DNA from 2 places in the Halomonas sp. AOP12-B1-6 genome. Region 1 is predicted to be linked to the other one. Evidence: predicted binding sites of a transcription regulator. Region 1 holds the regulator's gene; the other holds the start of a gene.
The links. Region 1 encodes sigma-54, which starts transcription at its own class of promoters, with help from an activator protein. Its sites were predicted from a motif close to TGGCACNNNNNTTGCTNT; they were not measured.
Positions count from the first base shown of each region.

Region 2: a site for sigma-54 is predicted at 3,984-4,001, ahead of ACT3TR_RS07700 (P-II family nitrogen regulator). Genes of this name have one in related genera too.

Region 1 covers NZ_JBQSYK010000001.1:82,111-89,912, forward strand. The annotation lists gene lptC (LPS export ABC transporter periplasmic protein LptC) at 1-264, shown strand, start outside; gene lptA (lipopolysaccharide transport periplasmic protein LptA) at 276-779, shown strand; gene lptB (LPS export ABC transporter ATP-binding protein) at 791-1,540, shown strand; gene ACT3TR_RS00420 (RNA polymerase factor sigma-54) at 1,664-3,076, shown strand; gene hpf (ribosome hibernation-promoting factor, HPF/YfiA family) at 3,236-3,544, shown strand; gene ACT3TR_RS00430 (PTS sugar transporter subunit IIA) at 3,549-4,019, shown strand; gene rapZ (RNase adapter RapZ) at 4,082-5,014, shown strand; gene ACT3TR_RS00440 (HPr family phosphocarrier protein) at 5,060-5,329, shown strand; gene pmbA (metalloprotease PmbA) at 5,343-6,683, opposite strand; gene yjgA (ribosome biogenesis factor YjgA) at 6,792-7,313, shown strand; gene tldD (metalloprotease TldD) at 7,334-7,802, opposite strand, start outside.
Region 2 covers NZ_JBQSYK010000002.1:521,798-529,599, reverse strand. The annotation lists gene ACT3TR_RS07715 (TonB-dependent siderophore receptor) at 1-2,099, opposite strand, end outside; gene ACT3TR_RS07710 (AraC family transcriptional regulator) at 2,271-3,185, opposite strand; gene ACT3TR_RS07705 (accessory factor UbiK family protein) at 3,385-3,729, opposite strand; gene ACT3TR_RS07700 (P-II family nitrogen regulator) at 4,077-4,415, shown strand; gene ACT3TR_RS07695 (ammonium transporter) at 4,460-5,707, shown strand; gene glnK (P-II family nitrogen regulator) at 5,890-6,228, shown strand; gene ACT3TR_RS07685 (ferredoxin--NADP reductase) at 6,380-7,156, opposite strand; gene ACT3TR_RS07680 (LysR family transcriptional regulator) at 7,323-7,802, shown strand, end outside.

The sequences.
Region 1 (7,802 bases):
GTGGGCACGCTTAATACCAATACGCAGTCCCTCGTTATGTCCGGCTCCGCGCGACTTATTGCGCCAGACGAAGGATGGCAGCTGGATACTGAAGAACTGCACTATGATGGCCTCACTCAACATGCATGGAGCGAGGCACCGGTATTACTGCAACAGCCGCCCCAGCAAATGAATGCTTCACATATGGATGTATGGTTAAACGATAGCCAGGTCCGCTTATCTGACGGTGTGCGCGGCACTCATCCACCGGCCACACAACGCTAACAGGAGTCGCCATGAAAGCACTTATCTACACCGCCCTTTTTGCGCTTGCCGTGCCGCTATCCGCGGCAGCCCAAACCAGCTCGTCTTCACAACAGGCCCCCGTGGAGGTCGAAGCCGACCGCCTAGATCTTGATCAGCGCGCGGGCACCGCCGTCTACACCGGGGATGTCAATATTCGCCAGGGCGAAATGCAGCTGCGCGGCGAACGAGTGGAAATTCAACGCAATGAGGCGGGCGAGCTTTCACGGGCAACGTCGACCGGTGAGCGTGCTTATTTGCGCCATCAGGCCGAAGGGCAAGAAGGCCCGACGGAAGGCTGGGCTCGGCGGATTATTTATCACGTCGCCGAACGCCGAGTGGAGCTCGTTGATCAAGCTGAATTGACACAGCAGGACGACAAATTTACCGGAGGTCGGCTTGAATATTTCATCGACCGTGAAGTGATTCAAGCGCGCTCAGACGTTGAAGGTAGCGAGCCGCAGCGTATACGCATGACTATTCAGCCTGAACAATAGAGAGTCTATCGATGGCAACTGCTGACAATGCGCCGATAAAAACACTATATGCCCACCACTTGGCAAAAAGTTACAAACGCCGCCGAGTGGTTAAAGATATTAACTTGGAAATCTCCCAAGGCAGCGTCGTTGGCTTACTCGGCCCTAACGGCGCGGGCAAAACCACGTCGTTTTATATGATTGTCGGGCTGGTCAAATCTGACGCCGGCAAAGTGGGTATTGACGACTTAGATTTAACTCGTGCTCCGATGCATGAGCGCGCAGCGGCAGGCATTGGCTACCTGCCCCAAGAAGCGTCTATTTTTCGCAAATTATCGGTTGCCGATAACATTATGGCGATATTAGAAACGCGCAAAGAGCTCGACCGCCCAGGTCGCGAAGAGCGCCTGGAGGCTCTGCTTGAAGATTTCCATATCACCCATATTCGCGACAACCTAGGCATGAGCCTCTCAGGGGGAGAGCGTCGCCGTGTAGAAATTGCCCGCTCGCTAGCGACCGAACCCGCCTTCATCTTGCTAGATGAGCCCTTTGCCGGGGTTGACCCCATTTCAGTGGGCGAGATTAAAACCATCATTCGCGCGCTGAAACAGCGCCACATTGGCGTTCTGATTACCGACCATAACGTCCGTGAAACGCTGGACATTTGCGATATCGCTTATATTGTCGGCGATGGCCATATCATCGCCAGCGGCCCCCCGGCATCTATCCTCACTAACCAGCAAGTCAGGGATGTTTATCTGGGCGCAGATTTTCGTCTGTAGGCTTATTTTTGCCCATAAATCCCGCCTTATAACGCTTTAACTACCAATGGCATGCTTATTGCACTTGCACCCAGCTCCCACTCGCACTAGGGTAAAGCATTCCGATTAACGAGTGGTTCTCAAATGGTCATGAAAGCTTCTCTTCAACTGCGCATTGGGACACAGCTGACCATGACACCTCAGCTGCAGCAGGCTATCGCCCTGCTGCAGCTATCGACTCTGGATCTTCGTCAGGAAATTCAGCAGGCCTTAGATGCCAACCCCATGCTGGAACAGGAAGATGAGTTCGGTGAAGAGGCCGTAAGCGAGCCTAAAGAGGAGGAGTGGTCAGAGAGCATTCCCACCGAGCTTTCCGTTGATAGCGACTGGTCGGACACCTATCAAGACATTGGCGGCACTGGCAGCAGCAGCGAGGGCCCTGATTTTGAGCGCCAGGCTGCCGAACAGAGCCTTCATGGCCACCTATTGTGGCAACTCGCCATGACCGATTTTAGTGTGCGTGAACAGCTGGTTTCCGAGAGCCTCATTGATGCACTAGATGCCAACGGCTATTTGACCCAGCCGCTTAATGATATTCGTGAAGGGCTACGCGCCCAGGGCATTGATAGCCTTAGCCAGCGCGAAGTCGAAACGACATTATTAAAACTGCAGCAATTCGAGCCCACCGGTATTTTTGCCCGCGACCTGCGTGAATGCTTGATGCTGCAGCTCGCCGCCCTGCCAGATGATACGCCACTGCTAGTGCCTGCTCGTAGGCTAGTGCGTCAGTTTCTTGAAGCGCTCAGCAAAGATGACATGCGCTTACTCAAGCGACGCTTAGGACTCGATGACGAGCAGCTAGCCGATGTCATCCAGCTAATTCGCAGCCTAGATCCACGCCCAGGCAGCGCTTATGGCGTGACCAACGACAGCTACATCACGCCCGACCTGGTGGTGCGTCATGATAATGAAGGCTGGCATTTAGAGCTCAATCAGGACGCCCTGCCTCGGTTAAGAATCCAACCTGATTACGCCAGCCTGATAAAGCGTGCGGACAAAAGTCAGGATAATCAGTTTTTGAAAGAACACCTGCAGGAAGCGCGCTGGTTAATTAAAAGCCTTTCGAGTCGTAACGACACGCTGCTGCGAGTGGGCCGTGAAATCATTACCCGTCAAATCGGCTTTCTCGAACATGGCGAAGAATCCATGAAACCGCTGATTTTGGCCGATATAGCCGCAGCCGTTGAAATGCATGAATCAACGATTTCACGGGTGACAACGCAGAAATATATTCATACGCCGCGTGGCGTGTTCGAGCTGAAATACTTTTTCTCTAGCCAAGTGAGTGGCCAGGATGGCGACAGCCACTCCAGTACCGCGATCCGCGCCCGCCTGAAAAAGCTGGTTCACGAAGAAGCGCCCAGCAAACCGCTTTCTGATAGCCGCTTAGTGACATTATTAGAAGAAGGTGGCATTCAAGTTGCAAGGCGTACGGTAGCCAAATATCGTGAAGCCATGGGCATTCCCTCTTCCAGTGAGCGGCGCCGTTTGCGCTAGGATCTGCCAGGTTGCAGCGAAACTCTCGACAAGGGCTTTGCAACGGGGCAAAAAGGGTTACAATCAAAAGGGCTACATATCTAAGTACTAAGTACAGTCCCTAAGTACGGTTCCTAAGCACGGTTCCTAAGTACAGTCCGATAGATAAGGAGTACGTCAATGCAAGTAAATATCACTGGTCATCACGTAGAACTGACTGACGCCTTGCGTGACTATGTTAATGAAAAGCTTGAACGTGTTGAGCGTCATTACGACAATATAACCACTGTGCAGGTCACCCTATCGGTGGAGAAAGAACGCCAACAGGCAGCCTGCACACTGCATGCAGCAGGCGCTGACTTACATGCAGAAGCCCTAGACAGTGATATGTATGCCGCTATCGATGCGCTAGCGGACAAAATTGATCGTCAACTCGTTAAACATAAGGAAAAAGCACAAGCTCGCGCCCAAGGCGCAGGTGTGCGTTAATTCAATGACGTTGGAAACCATACTCCCCCCAGAGCGCGTTCTTTTCGACGTCCCTGGGGGCAGCAAAAAAAGGGTGCTGGAATTTTTCAGCACCTTTATCGCCCAAAATACGCCCAGTTTAGATAGCCAAGAAGTGTTCAGTCGCTTAATCGGCCGAGAACGCTTAGGTAGCACAGGGATTGGTAACGGCGTGGCTATTCCACATGCCCGCAGCCCTCACTGCTCTACGCCTATTGCTGGTTTTTTAAAACTCTCAGAAGCGATTGATTTTGATGCTATCGACGGCGACCCCGTTGATCTAGTGTTTGTGCTGCTCGTACCGGAACAAGCGGATGACACACACCTCTCTTTGCTAGGCCAAGTAGCCACCATCATGAATGATGCGGATACTCGCCAGCGGCTACGCAAAGCAGGCAGTCAGCGCGAACTACTCGACCTCATTACAGCTAAAATTCGTGAGCATTCAGCGGATTAAGCGACAATCAATGACCATCAAGTCCCTATTTAAGCCGTTGGATTAACGCGAAGAGAAACTCTATGCAACTGGTCATCATTAGCGGTCGTTCTGGGTCTGGCAAATCTATCGCCTTACAGGCGTTGGAAGACCTAGGCTACTACGCGATTGATAACCTTCCCGTCATGCTGCTGGGGTCACTGGTCGACGAATTACGCGACCAGAGTGATCGTACCCATCTGGCGGTCAGCATTGATGCACGCAACTTACCGGGGGCTCTTGAACGCCTGCCCTCGCTATTACAAGAGTTGCGCCAGCGCACCATTGATTTCCAAGTTATCTACCTAACCACTGATGCCCGAATTCTTCTAGAGCGTTACTCCGCCACACGCCGCCGACATCCGTTGACGCGCAATAGTGAAATGACCCTTGAAGAGGCTATCAATAAAGAAGAAGAGACCCTGCATGACATACGTGATCTAGCCGATCTATTGATCGACACATCGCGACTGTCAGTACACGACCTACGCCGCCGGATTACTGACCAGGTGGCTCACCAGCAGTGCGACCAGTTGACGTTGACGTTTGAATCGTTCGGTTATAAGCGTGGGGTACCCTTGGATGCTGACCTCGTCTTCGACGTGCGCTGCCTGCCCAATCCTTACTGGGACCCAACGCTGCGACAATCGACAGGCCGTGACGCCAACATCGTTGCCTTCTTAAAAGGCTATCCCGTTGTGGATGCCATGAGTAACGATATCCAGGCATGGCTTGAGCGCTGGTTACCGGCTTATCAGAATAGCCAACGTAGCTACATGACCGTTGCTATTGGCTGCACCGGTGGTCAACATCGCTCTGTCTATATGGTGGAGCAGCTAGCAAAAAGCTTAGCGGCTCGTGTGGGCGAAGTTCAATTGCGCCACCGCGAGCTAGGCCTGCAATATACGCTGAGCGAACAGCCCCCAACGCCGTTGACCAGTCTCTCCTCGACCAGCGATCAATTACCAACGACTTAAGCACGTCTATTGATTAATGACACCACTCGGCGAAAAGGAACCAGGGTGCCAGAAAGAACACTCACACTCACCAATCAACGCGGACTACATGCCCGCGCGGCGACGAAACTAGTTAAATGCGGCCAACAGTTCACGGCTAATATACGTGTCTATAAGCAGCAGCAGGCTGCCGATGCCGCTAATATTATGTCGCTATTAATGCTCGCCGCCCCGTGCGGTACTGAGCTAGCTATACACGCCGAGGGCGACGACGCAGAACAGGCGCTTGATGCGATTCAAGCGCTGTTCGAGGCTCGCTTTGAGGAAGATCAGTAGCCATTTACGCCGATTAGTTACCGGCTACTGTCATCGCATCAATCAACCAGCTACCCGTGTGCACGCTGCCACGGGTATCGGTATCATCACCAATGCCCACTAGGCCCGCGAACATCCGCTCCAGATTACCAGCGATCGTAAACTCTTCGATCGGGTATTGAACCTTACCGTTCTCGACCCAAAAGCCGGCCGCCCCACGGGAGTAATCGCCGGTAACGCCATTAACGCCCTGGCCCATCAGCTCCGTCACCCAAATACCTTTCCCCATCTCTTGCAGCAGTGCTTCGCGAGGCTTCAGCGGTGCTGTCAGGCGTACATTGCGCGCCCCACCAGCATTGCCCGTGGTCTGCATACCCATCCGCCTAGCGCTGTAGGAAGACAGCATATAGCTTTCGATACGCCCCTCATCGATAAAGCGATTATTGCGCGTTTGCACCCCTTCGCCATCAAACGGTGAGCTCGCGGTAGCGCCCACTTCCATGGGTCGCTCTTCAAGGCTAAACCAGTCAGGAAAGAGCACAGTACCAAGCCGATCACATAAAAAAGATGACTGGCGATACAACGCTCCACCGGCGATACCGCCCAACAAATGCCCGATCAAACCACCGGATAACGACGGATCAAACAGCACTGGAAAGGTCCCCGTGGGCGGACGCTGAGCACCCAGCCTACGCAGCGTACGTGCGGCGGCTTCACGCCCCACGTCAGCGGGGTCACGCAGTGCTCTGGGATCACGCGCAGAGGTATAGTCGTAGTCACGCTGCATGCCGCCGTCATCTTGAGCAATCAGCATGCATGATAGTGAATGGCTACTGCCTTTTTGAGTGCCTAAAAAACCATGGCTATTGGCATAAACGCGCACCCCTTCACCGCTGGACAGCGAGGCACCATCCGACTGAGAAATACCTTCCACGTCACGCCCCGCCTGCTCGCAGGCAAGCGCTAATTCAATCGCTTCATCCGTGGTAAGCGCCCAAGGATAGTGCACTTTCAAATCGGGCAGCTCGCTTGCCATCAGCGCCGCATCGGCTAGCCCTGCGGCGGGATCTTCACCAGTATATCGAGCAATCGCCAACGCTTTCTCTACGGCGGCCTGAATCGACGCGCTGCTGGCATCTGTAGATGAAGCGCTACCCTTACGCTGTCCTACGTAAAGCGTCACGGCAATACCCTGGTCTCGGGATAGCTCAACCGTCTCAACTTCGCCCAGACGCACGCTCACGCCTATACCCTGATCCACGCTTGCGCCCACTTCGGCGGCATCTGCGCCCATACGTTTTGCCAACGCTAGCGCCTCTTCGGCCCGCGCGGTGAGTAGCGACTGCTGCGCGGATGCATCAAATGCCTGTGCCATATGGCCTCCTTTTTCGCCGAATCTCTCTCAATAGAATGTCTTCGGCGAATCAATGTTGTACTCGCAGCTGGTATAATGCCGCAACGAATCTTGTCTGTGAGTCACATTATGCGTAAGCAACGTCCCGATCCAGTTGAAGTAGAAGAACAGGAAGAACGCCCTAGCAAGTCGCAACTCAAACGCGAAATGCATGCCTTACAGGCACTTGGGGAAACATTGATCGCTATGCGACCAGCAGAACGCGCCCGTTTCCCCCTCTCTGACGATATGCTGCGCGCAATTGAAGAAACCGCACGCATTCGTTCTCATGAAGGTCGCCGACGTCATATGCAGTACGTTGGCAAATTAATTCGTAAAGAAGATCTCACTGCCATTCAAGGCGTATTCGATTCCATTGATCAGGAACAAGAGCAGCGCGATCACGCCTTTCATCGCCTCGAAAAATGGCGCGAACGCTTAATTGACGAGGGCGATGAGGCTGTCGATCTGTTCATGACTGAACACCCCGACGCCGATCGTCAAACGCTGCGTCAGCTCATTCGCAATGCCCAGCGAGAACGCGAAGAGGGCAAGCCGCCAACGAGCTCGCGCAAGCTCTTCAAACACCTGCGCGAAACCCTGGCACTTTAAGCCCGAGCGTAAGACAGCGCTTACGAATGAGTACCGCCGACCGTCAGCTCATCCAACTTGAGGGTGGGCTGACCAACACCGACCGGCACCCCTTGGCCTTCTTTACCGCACACACCAATCCCGGTATCAAGGGCCATATCGTGACCGATCATCGAAACGCGCCCCATCGCCTCAGGGCCATTGCCAATAAGCGTTGCGCCTTTGACCGGCACAGTCACTTTGCCATCTTCAATTAAGTAAGCTTCACTGGCGGAAAATACGAACTTACCCGACGTTATATCAACCTGGCCACCCGCAAAACTTACTGCGTAAATGCCACGTTTTACGCTTTTTATAATATCACTAGGCTCATCCTGACCAGCCAGCATGACGGTATTGGTCATTCGCGGCATCGGCATGTGAGCAAATGACTCGCGCCGCGCATTTCCTGTCGGCGCCATTCCCATCAAGCGAGCATTGAGCTTGTCCTGCATGTAACCGGTCAAAATA
Region 2 (7,802 bases), on a different contig from region 1:
GCCGTCACACCGCGCTCAGCGCCGAAGTAGCAGTAATCAAGCGAGTTGCACGAGGCGACGTAATCTTTATCCAACACGTTACTAATGTTTAAGCGTGTTTCGACGCCCGGAACGCCTACGTGGCTTAGGTCGTAACCGATGGTGGCATCGACTAGCGTATAGTCTGGCACCGTTTCAGTGTTGGCACGGTCGGCGGCGATGTCTGCGTAATGGCGCACGCCAACGCCCATATCGACGCCATTTAGCCAGCCGTCATTGGCTTCATAGTGAGCCCATGCCTGGACTTGATGGCGAGGTGAGTAAATTGCGTTGTTACCCTGGTTGCCGTCGTCGCTTTTAGCGTAGGTGATGTCGGTGAAGCTATAGCCTGCCTGAAGCGAGAGCGTATCGGTGAGCTGCGTTTGTGCCTCCAGCTCAAGCCCCTGGGATTCAATTTCACCCACGGCGCGGTAAGGGTCGCTCGGCTGCTCTTTAGTGGCTACGTTTTCCTGAGTGATATGGAAAATGGCCGCGCTGTACTGGTTGGCGCTACCGTTGGGCTGGTATTTCACCCCGGTTTCCCACTGCTCGCCTTCCATGGGAGAGAGTAAATTGCCGCTTTCATCGACGAAACTGGTCGGCGTGAACGCAGTGGAGTAACTCAAATAAGGGGCCACGCCATTATCGAATAGATAAACGGCGCCGGCACGGCCGCTAAACTGCGTGTCACTGAGTGAACTCGTATCGTCGGTATCGAGGTTGGTGTTATCAATGCTAACCCAGTCGTAGCGCCCGCCCAGCGTGAAACGCCAGTTATCCACGGCGATCTGATCCTGTAAATAAACCCCGGTTTGTTCGATCTTATGCTGCTCACGAATCGGGTCGTAAAACGCGAGCGGGTCGCTACCGTAGATTGGCTCGAACGCATTCAGGGAAGGGAATGCGCCGGATGGCCATGAAACGTCATTTTCGCGCTGCTGATAATCGACCCCGAAGAGCAGTGTGTGATCGACAACACCGCTGCTGAGGCGCGCTTCCAGCTGGTTATCAACCGTCACCGCTTCAAGGGACTCGTTACTGCCGGAGTAATAGCGATTCAATTCGTTGGAGGTCGGTGAGGTCCAGCCAAAGCCATAGGCTTGGTTAAGCACGACGTCAGAGTTGAGATAGCGCAACATCTGGCGGCCCGTCACTTGATCGTTGAAGCGGTGTTCCAGCGAGTAGCCGACCATTCGCTGAGTACGCTCGTAGGCATCGTAGTCTGCTTCGCCGTCAAAGAAGTTGTTGCTGATTTTACTCCCGTTGCGCGGCACCACTGAGCCCTCATAAGGAACGCCAGAGTGGTAGCCGCCTTCGGGTTCGTCCTGAAGGTAGGCTTCGACAGTCAGGCTAGTATCGTCGGTGATGTCCCAGGTTAGTCGAGGCGCAATAGCGTAGCGCTGTTCTTCCGTTGGACCAAATTGAGTATCAGCAGCGCTGGCAATACCGGTTAAGCGGAATGCTACGCGTTGCTCAGCGCCAATAGGTCCGGTGACATCAAACGCTGCGCTGCGCTGGTTGTTATTACCCACTCTAAAGCGCAGCTCACCGCCTTGTTCAAATTCGGGCCGTTTGCTGTTCAAGGCCACCACGCCGCCGGGTGAGGCGCGCCCGTAAAGTACCGATGCGGGGCCGCGCACCACCTCAATACTTTCCAAAAACCACGGGTCGATGCGCATACTGCTATGCGAGTTGGCATCTCCCATGACTTTTAAGCCGTCTAAAAACGTATTGCTTAAACTGCCGTCAGAAAAGCCGCGTAGCACAAGGTAGTCAAAGCGATTGGAGGCGCCCACTTGGTTGGAGTACACGCCAGGCGTGTAGTCTGTGGCCCGCTGCACCGTGCTTACCCCGCGATTATCCATTTGCTCACGGGTAATCGTGGAAACGCTTTGCGGCGTCTCAATAAACGGCGTTTCTATCTTCGTCGCGGCTTGCTGTGCCGTGATGGTAACTGTGCCCAGCGGCGTTGCCCCTTGTGCACTCGCGGATGTGATGCCGAGTACGGCAATAATTGCGGCACTTAGCGGGGAGCGTAAGAACAATGGAGCGTTTGAGAAGCGATGAGGCGCGAAGAGCATGTAGGTATACCTAAAAGAGGAAGCCATTAACTAATATGTTAATGAGAATTATTGCGCTTAATCGCTAGAGAAAGGTATGCGCGATGACAAAGAAGCTATTGGATATGACAAAAACGCGGGTCGCGAAGGAACTTGCTGAGCAAAGAGACCCATTGCGGGCAAGGTAAACCATTAGCAGCGGCTAATGACCGCCGTTGGGGCGATACCAAACTGCCGCTTGAAGGCGGTCGCAAAGTTAGTGGCGTGGCAATACCCGCAGGCGTGGGCGACCTGTTGGACGCTGTGATCGTTTTCTAATTGGCGATAGGCCTCTTGAAGGCGGCATCGGCGTAAATGATCAAAGATGGTGCAGCCGTATCGGTCGCGAAATTTTTGGCGCAGGCTGCTCTGGCTCATGGCCATGCTGCGCGCAAGCGCTTTAAGTGAGTACTCGGCCATCGGGTGGTTGCACAGGGTTTCATGCAGCTGGGCGAGTCGCTCGTTCTCGCGCGCTTTAAGACCGGGGGGCAGTGGGAAGCTGAAGAGGGACGGCGTGGGTAGTCCATAGCCAAGTAGCTGTAGCGAAAGGCCATGCCAAAGCAGCGACTGGCGCCAGTCGTCCAGCGGATGTTCGCTTGTGGCAAGTAGCTGTGTAAAGAGCGCCGGTGGCAGTGTCCAGGTGCGCAGCTGTGGCTCATGTGCGCTGGGTAGCGCATAAGGAGCGGTTGCCAGAACGGCAATATTTAGCGTGCGCAGCCGCACCTGAGCGGGCTGTTCGACAATCAGCGGTGCCTGCGGGGTGAAATGCGCGCACAGCCCTTGGCCAGCACCGATAGTGAATTGCGTCTGGCCTTGACTGATATTAATACGGCCATCCATAACCACACACACAAACCATGGCACGGACTGAGTTGAGCGCGAGAGATAGCGATGACGAACCTCAAGATCCGACAGTGTGAGGTGCAGCGCAGGAGGCAGCGATAAATCGCTGACGCTGCCGTGTGCAAGCGGGCAGTCAGACGCCTCCCCAGGGTGTAAGTAGTCGATGCCGAATTTATGCCCCAGCTGGCTAAGCGTGGCCGGGGTTAACGATGTGAGAGTTGGCATCGGTGCTTACAATGAGGGAGCGTTGCATGAAGTATCCAGAGAACAGATCGTTATTGGCGGTGATCGTAATCATTGGCAGCCTAAAACGCAATGATAAATGTTCTCATTATTGGAAATTAGCAGATGTTACTAGCCTCTGCTGTTGTTGAGCTGTGCGGCGGCCATCAGACCGCCGCTCAACGGATTACTTATCGTCGTGTTACGCGTCGCCAGCGGCAGGCTTTTTCACGGCCGCCGCGTCTTGTGAAGAATGTTCTGACGCTTGTACAGGCGCCGTGGGTGACGGCGCTGCGGCTTGCTGCGTTTCAATCACCGCTTCCAAGTTTGCCACCTGGCGTTCCAGCGCTTCGACACGCGTCCGTGTGCGCTGCACGACATCCATCAAAATATCGAAATCTTCGCGTGAGACCAGCTCCAGGCGATCAAACGCGCTGCGAACCACTTGCTGTACGCCTTTTTGAATATCTTCCGGGGCTTGAGATGCGTTCTGTAAGCGGTCGCCAATCTGCTGGGCCAGTCGGCTAATACGGTCTTGAGGCGCCATGGCTCTCTCCTAATGAGTCATACATAAAAGGTAATTGCTTACCGGTAAGGATACGCAACAGTGGGCGAATTCGCATGTGCCGCGTGCGTTTACTGTCTTGTAGGTGATTTGCATCTAAATAGGGCAGGCAATGTTTGCTTACGCTCTTTTTTGGTGCGCTAGGCCTATTGCGGTAATGGTTTTACGCAAAATCGGTCATTTAAAACCATTGTTTATTGCTTTAATTGACTGATTATAAATAAAAAAAATTCAGCTGGCACAGTATGCGCATTAACGGTTCAGGTGCTTATTCTGGCGGCTGCGCCGCTACTAATCTAGCAGGACTTATCCAGCAGGGGAGATCCGGGATGAAACTCATCACCGCTATCATCAAGCCATTCAAGCTCGACGACGTTCGTGAAGCACTCGCCGATAACGGCGTGCAGGGCATTACCGTTACCGAAGTAAAAGGCTTTGGTCGTCAGAAAGGTCATACCGAACTGTATCGCGGTGCCGAGTATGTGGTCGACTTTTTACCCAAAGTGAAAGTGGAAGTGGCCGTAGACGATGATCGCTTAGAGGGCGTACTGGATGCGATCTGTAACGCTGCTAACAGCGGCAAGATTGGCGACGGCAAAGTCTTTGTGACGCCGCTAGAAGACGTGATCCGTATTCGTACCGGTGAACGCGGCGCAGACGCCGTTTAAACCGCACTCACAAGGTACTTTTTTAGTTCAACGGGGAACTAACAATGAATGAATTGGCTGATCTTAGCTACGCACTCGATACGTTTTACTTCTTAATTTGCGGCGTGCTTGTCATGTGGATGGCCGCTGGTTTCTCCATGCTTGAAGCGGGCATGGTGCGTTCGAAAAACACGGCAGAAATTCTAACCAAAAACATCGCGCTGTTTGCTATTGCCTGCACCATGTACCTGCTGGTTGGCTACTTCATCATGTACTCAAGCTCTGCCGGTGGCTTCCTGCCAAACCTGGGCTTCTTGATTGGTGCCGAAAACAGCGTTGATGCCGTCACTGCAGGTGGCGACGATGCACCGTATTACTCCATGCGAGCCGACTTCTTCTTCCAGGTTGTGTTTGTCGCAACGGCCATGTCGATTGTGTCTGGTGCGGTGGCTGAACGCATGAAACTGTGGGCATTCCTGGCCTTTGCGGTTGTCATGACCGCGGTGATCTATCCAGTATCTGGCTACTGGACATGGGGCGGTGGTTGGTTAGCTGAAGCGGGCTACTCTGACTATGCCGGTTCGGGCATTGTGCACATGGCAGGGGCCGCCGCTGCGCTGGCTGGTGTCTTGGTGCTAGGACCACGTAAAGGTAAATACGGTAAAGATGGTTCGATTCATGCGATTCCCGGTGCCAACATGCCGCTGGCGGCGCTAGGCACACTGATTCTGTGGATGGGCTGGTTTGGCTTTAACGGTGGCTCAGAGCTAAAAATGTCGGATATCGGTTCCGCTAACAACGTGGCACAGGTGTTCGTGAACACGAATGCGGCCGCTGCGGGTGGCGTCATTGCCGCGCTTATTCTGGCTAAACTGTGGTTCCGTAAAGCGGACCTCACCATGGCGTTAAACGGTGCATTGGCGGGCCTTGTGGCGATTACTGCCGATCCGCTTTCTCCTTCTGCTTTGAGCGCGGCGATGATTGGCGCGATAGGCGGCATCATCGTTGTCGCTGCCATCGTGACACTAGACAAGCTGAAGTTGGATGATCCTGTCGGTGCTATCTCGGTTCATGGTGTGGTCGGTATCTGGGGCGTGTTAGCAGTGCCGCTGAACAACGCCGATGCAACCTTTAGTGCCCAGATCATTGGCATTGTGGGCATCTTTGCTTGGGTCTTCCTTGCTAGCCTGGTGGTATGGCTTATTCTCAAAGCGATCATGGGCGTGCGCGTTAGTGAAGAAGAAGAGTATGAGGGTGTCGATATCGCTGAGTGTGGTCTCGAAGCTTACCCAGAGTTTAGTGTTAAAAAATAATTAGGTGGCGCCAAAAAGCAATTCCAAGGCGCCTAAATGAGCAAGTGTTGTTCTCATGGCCTCCCCTTTTGGGGAGGCTTTTTTATTCTCCTCCCATAGCGGTGTATGCTGGTCGTTAGCGGGCCATCCGCCGCCGCACAGCAAAGCCCATCACGGCCACCTAGTTAGAGAGGATTCTCGTAATGAAATTGATCACTGCTATTATCAAGCCATTTAAGTTAGACGACGTGCGCGAGTCTCTCTCCGAGATCGGCGTACAGGGCATTACGGTGACGGAAGTTAAGGGCTTTGGCCGTCAGAAAGGCCACACCGAGCTTTATCGCGGCGCTGAGTATGTGGTGGATTTCCTACCTAAAGTGAAGCTGGAAGTCGCGGTGGACGACGATATGGCGGAACAGGTCATTGACGCCATTACCCAGGTCGCTAATACGGGTAAAATTGGTGATGGGAAAATCTTTGTCATGCCGCTAGAGCAGGTCATTCGCATTCGTACCGGTGAAACGGGCAAAGACGCGGTTTAAACGATTGAGTAGCACTTTGTAAATCGTGAGTGATAAGCAGCACAAAGCCCCTGTGGAGCATCTCCATCAGGGGCTTTGTCGTAATGCTGATGAGCTAGTAGTGATGACGTAAAGAATTATTTCTATTCACTATTCACCACTTGCCAACATATTACTTTTCTACAAAGGCACGCTCGATCACGTAGTCGCCGGGTTCGCCCATGCGCGGCGAAATATTCAGCCCCAGCTCATCAAGTAAGGCGCTGGTGTCGTCTAACATCGCAGGACTGCCGCAGATCATCGCGCGGTCTTGACGCGGATCAATGGGCGGCAGGCCGGTATCTTCAAACAGCTTGCCCGAACGGATGTGGTCGGTCAGGCGCCCCATAGTGTGAAACTCTTCACGGGTGACGGTGGGGTAGTAAACCAGCTTTTTAGCAATATCCTCGCCCAGATACTCGTGGGCCGGTAGCTCTTTGGTGATGAAGTCGGCATAGGCCAATTCAGAGACTTCACGCACGCCGTGGATCAGCACTACTTTTTCATAGCGCTCGTAAACCTCAGGGTCTTGGATCAGGCTCATAAAGGGCGCGAGACCCGTACCGGTAGAAAGCATATACAGATTGCGGCCCGGCAATAGGTCGTCGCAGACCAGGGTGCCAGTAGGCTTGCGGCTAACCATAATCTGGTCGCCCACTTTTAAGTGCTGCAGGCGTGACGTTAACGGGCCATCGGGCACCTTGATGCTGAAGAACTCTAGGTGGTCTTCATAGTTGGGGCTGGCAATCGAGTAAGCACGCATTAACGGCTTGCCGTTGACTTCCAGACCGATCATTACAAACTGACCCGTTTTGAAGCGAAGGCTGCGCTCACGCGTGGTGCGAAAACTAAATAGCGTGTCGTTCCAGTGGTGAACGCTGAGGACTTCTTCTAGGGCAAACTTGCTCATGCGAATCTCCATTAACCGATGCGGTGACTAAACTGCCGCAGCGTTATTCTTAAAAAGAATAAAAATGATTAAATATGTTGCCGGTAATTCTAAGTGAATAGTGATATATCTGTTAAGCGAATTATATTGATAACTCTTATCTTTAAAATAGATATAGGCCGGATTTATGCACTACACCCTGCGTCAATTGGAAGTATTTGTGGCGGTAGCTCAGCATGAAAGCGTTTCCCAGGCGGCGCGGGCGCTTGTGATGTCGCAGTCAGCGACCAGTACATCGCTGGCTGAACTTGAGCGCCAGTTTGACTGCCAGCTGCTGGACCGAGTGGGTAAGCGCTTAAAGCTCAACGCGTTGGGGTTTCAGCTATTGCCCAAGGCCGTCGCGTTGCTAGACCGCGGGGAAGAGATAGAAGAGCTGCTACGCGGGCAGCAGGGTGTGGGGTCGCTGGATGTGGGGGCCACGCTGACGATAGGTAACTATTTGGCCACTCTTTTAATCAGCGACTTTATGCAGCGCCATCCCGGCAGCCGCGTTCGCCTGGCGGTGCGCAATACCCGCCATATTATCGAAGGCGTGCGCCAGCACTCGCTGGATTTAGGGCTGATTGAGGGGCAGTGCGACGATGACATGATCATCAGCCAGCCGTGG